One region of the Planococcus sp. S3-L1 genome, then DNA from elsewhere that is predicted to be linked to it. Evidence: riboswitches for the same ligand, from Rfam matches in the RefSeq annotation. Region 1 holds a riboswitch; the other holds the start of a gene.
What was found. Region 1 has a riboswitch for thiamine pyrophosphate ahead of tenA (thiaminase II). Riboswitches for the same ligand answer to the same signal wherever they lie in the genome.
Positions count from the first base shown of each region.

Region 2: another riboswitch for thiamine pyrophosphate. It lies ahead of QMF37_RS12375 (YkoF family thiamine/hydroxymethylpyrimidine-binding protein); the one in region 1 lies ahead of tenA (thiaminase II).

Region 1 covers NZ_JASISN010000001.1:32,477-34,683, reverse strand. Annotated here, with positions in the region: gene thiM (hydroxyethylthiazole kinase) at 1-701, opposite strand, end outside; gene tenA (thiaminase II) at 703-1,386, opposite strand; TPP riboswitch at 1,515-1,618, opposite strand; gene QMF37_RS00155 (hypothetical protein) at 1,740-2,207, opposite strand, start outside.
Region 2 covers NZ_JASISN010000013.1:10,195-12,401, forward strand. Annotated here, with positions in the region: gene QMF37_RS12370 (hypothetical protein) at 1-106, opposite strand, end outside; TPP riboswitch at 1,080-1,185, shown strand; gene QMF37_RS12375 (YkoF family thiamine/hydroxymethylpyrimidine-binding protein) at 1,277-1,867, shown strand; gene QMF37_RS12380 (ECF transporter S component) at 1,869-2,207, shown strand, end outside.

The sequences.
Region 1 (2,207 bases):
AAATCTCCAGGGAGACTCACGCTTTGACTAGCTAGTTCACCAGCAATCGCAAAATAGCGCAAAATAGCGCTCACTGTTTCTAACGGATTTTCAGAATCAACAGCAAGACCTGCAGCGACAACGCTACTCAGTAAGCAGCCTGTTCCTGTAATCGAAGCCATAATCGGACTTCCAAAAGGAATTTCATCAACACAGTCTCCGTCTGTCACACAATCTATTTTGCCCGTGACCGCTACAATCAAGCCCAACTGTTTCGCAGTAGACATAGCAAGCTCTTTAACGTCTAGAAGCCCCTCTCCGGCATCAACACCTTTAGACTGCCACTCTTTACCCGCTACAGCTGCGAGCTCTCCTGCATTGCAGCGAAGAACGCTGACGTCAACTGTCTCTAAAATTTCTCGAACAGCATGGAGTCGGAAGTTACTTGCTCCTGCTCCAACAGGATCTAAAACAACCGGGATGCCCAATTGGTTTGCCTTTTTTCCAGCGATTAGCATACTTTTCAGCGACTCCGCGTGTAAAGTTCCAATGTTTAATGACACTGCCTGTGCTAATTCAACGAGTTCCTCTACTTCTTCAGGCGCTTCTCCCATTATTGGAGAAGCGCCTATTGCCAATAGACCATTCGCTTGAAAATTCGATACTACGTGGTTTGTGATGCAATGAACCAACGGATTTTTTTGTTTTATTTGTTGAAACATGTTAAACACCTACTTTTTTAGTTGGCTCTATAGACCAGGATTCTTGTCTCCAGGCTTGATCCCAAAAGTTCAATTCATAATAACTGCTTTTGCGGAAATGGTCTTTTAATTCTTTACGGCGTGCTTCTGGCAAGTCTTCTGACAACTGATTCATCCGTTCAATTTGTTCGTTGACCAGTTCACCAAATTCTTCGGACCCGTAAGTCTCAATCCACCGGTCATAAATCGGATGATCCGGTTTTGCATGTTTCAATCGCTCACCAATTTCGTAATACAACCAGTAACAAGGCAATATGGCTGCTAATACATCTGCCAATTCCCCTGCAGATGCGCGGTACATATGAGATACGTACGCATATGCTGTAGGTGAAGGTTCGAATTGGGACCAGTCTTTTTCCGTAACACTTAACATTTTCATAAATGATTCATGTAACGATAGCTCGGCTATACTGGTATGTGTCGCATGAATTGCAAAGCGTTGCGTCGTTTCCATATCCTTTGCTTTAGACGCACCGAGTGCCTGAATTTTAGCAAAATGGGACAAATAATAAGCATCTTGCATGACATAAAAACGGAATATCTCGACTGGTAATGTCCCATCTTCAATTCCCTTTACAAACGGATGATCAAAACTTGCTTGCCATAAACTGTTACATTCTTTTCTCACTTCTGTACAAAATGTCATTTTCCTATCTCCTTTTCTGTATCTAGTTTCCGTGCCTAGCTCTGACAGGCACGGTCAATTTTCTTGCACAAAATAAAAACGCCGCTCCCCAATAAAGGGAAGCGGCGTATGCAGTCGATAAGAAAATAGCAGACGTTCCGCCACTTCCCTCCGCTGGTATGATCCAGATCAGGTTCAAAGGGTCCGAGCTTATGCTCATCTCAGCCGATATCCGGCTCCCCTAGTGGTGTTTTTATTTATGTTTTCGACATCACTATATCATAGATTCTACTAATTCTATAGTCTTTATACAATTCTTTTTGCTGGTTTGGTATAGAACTACGTGTACTTCTAAATGGTGTTCTCCAAAAACATTAATTAATAAACACGTCAATGTCATTTTTATTTTTCTCTACTAATTTTTCTACTAACCTATTATAGTCTTCCCCAAATTCCTCCATCCATGTTAGATCATTAACGTTTCCTCCCCCTAGTTTCTCTTCAAGATACGTATTGATATAAGCATTTTGTTCATTAATTTTTTTACCATATTGCTTTTGGAATTCTTCGGGTGACATATCTAGTTTTTCAGCTTGAGCGATAGCATACGCACGCACTTGCTTTCCACCTTCATCTTTTGTATTCGCTGGAGGAAGTTTTTCAAATTCTTCCGAGGTTGTTTCTCCTATAAGATGTGGAGAAATATCAAGGTTCATTTCCTGTACCTCTTGTTTGATCAACTCTACAGCTATTGCTGAATCCAAGTAATCTAATGCGCTATCGTCAGGATATAAAAATCGTAAATCCCCTATTGTAATTTCATGATTATTTACAATAGCGGC
Region 2 (2,207 bases), on a different contig from region 1:
GGATGCTCAATTGTCGTTGCTGCGAAACACGTACCCGTCTTTTTGCTTTTTTTCCGGGCTTCAGTCCGTGTTCAGACGCTCTTTTTTTCGGCATAATACCACTCATTAGTTTCACCCCTAACTTTAAAATAAAATTATTTATTTCTTTTTTTAAAGTATATCATTTTTTAGGGTGAAGGAACGTTTGACGAACTGAAAAAACATTGGCTACCGGCGACTTATTGAAGAGCCATAGAAAAGAAAGTGAATGTAACATAATTCACATTAAGTTACATTCAGATATTAAAAAAGCAGCTTAATTGATGCTCTAGCTCATTCTCTTTGTTTGGCACTAGTGTAAAGCTACTATATCTTGTCTTGTAATCGATTTGATTGCTCATGCAAAAATTCTCTCAAGCTACTAAACTCTTTTTAAAAGTTCCAACTCGTTACTTCCTGACCAATTTGAATGTAACTTAACTGCACTTAAGTTACATTCAAACACCAGTCTTTGCTGGCTATTTCCCGTTTAATTCAGCTGTCCATTCTTTAAACCAATACGAGGCCAACTCCACTTTGGGGAGGTCCATCTTCATAAGCTTTTCATGAGAATATAGAAGAATGATGCTTGTCTTATTCCAATTCCATTTCACAGTGCAGTTCTTCCATTTTATACAAGTATTAAGCAAAGTAATCTTGTGATTTTCATTTTTACTAATACTATCCTATCGAAAAGCTACGTATGATGTTGCCCGATATTTCATTTGCAAAAAACATTCGTAAAAGCTTTGAAGGATTTTCGCAAGCTATTACAAACTATAAGCTCATGAGAAATCACAAAAAACTAACTTTACTTCTCCCCTACTGTCAACTCACCAAGCGAGGCGCGGTCACGGGCTCGGCGAAGCACTGAGACAGGTGTTCTTTTCTGACTTAGTGCGAGAGCCATGCCCAAAGCGATCGGAGCGACTTTCACCTGTCTCTCTTTCTCAACCCCTCTCGCCACTTCTACTGTCTCCAAATCCCCTCTTTACTTCCTCAGTCACTTCCTCTACACTAAACTCATCGGGAACAACCCGAACACAAAAACCGCATACCGTTTTCTGCACTAGGGGTGCCCACTTTGGCTGAGATGCAAGCGCAAGCTTCGATCCCTCAAAACTCGATCAGGATAATACCTGCGTGAGGAAGTGCGGCGCATTTCTGAAATAATTTCTTTTATTAATTATTTGTAGACTATGGCTGCATCTTCACGGATGCGGTCTTTTTTGTGCACATTTTTAAGGAGGAATTATTCATGGACTCACTGCAATGCGGCACAAACCCCATCGTCGGATTTCGCTTTTCACTGCATCCGATGACTGGCGATTTTATCAAAGTAATTAAAAGGGCGTTAAACGATACCGACACATCGAACGTTTGGATGCATACGGACGACGTCTCTACAGTAATACGAGGCAAGCAAGTTCACGTCTTTAATGTCGCTAAAGTTCTAGCCTTGCATACGGCAAAGACAGGCGAACATGTCGCACTGTCCGGCACTTTTTCAATTGGTTGTCCTGGTGATTCGTCAGGTGATGTCTATTTAGAAAAAGACGATGTGCTAGTAAATACCGACAACACACAACAATACGTATCTTCACAATTTGCGCTATACCCGATGAACAATCCAGATTACATGACAGTAATTTACCGTGAAGTCGAGCGCGCTAAACATCAAGGCGTTTTCAACGATTCCATGCATTACGTAAGCGGTATTCATGGCGATATTCATGAGGTATTCGATTTTTATGAAGAAGCATTCACCAATGCCCGCTCTGATAAACATCGCCATTTGGTCATGACCATATCCATGAGCATCAATAGTCCATCTCATGGAGGTGCATAATATGTTGAAGTCGTGGAAATTAAAAGAAGTGGTATTGATGTCGTTATTTGCGGTCGTTTTCGGCATCGTCTATTTATTGTTTGTTCACGCAGCGAATATTTGGGCAGCTGTAATTGGACCACTTGCTTATGAATGGATGTTCGGTATTTGGTTTATTGTATCAATAATCTGCATGTATATTATCCGCAAGCCGGGTGCTGCCTTTCTTTCTGAAACGATGGCTGCGGCAATTGAAGTCCTAATTGGCAATGCTGTCGGCCCGCGTCTCATTTTATCTGGTGTTATTCAAGGGCTCGGTGCTGAAGCGGCATTTGCATTAACCGGTTATAAGCATTTCACT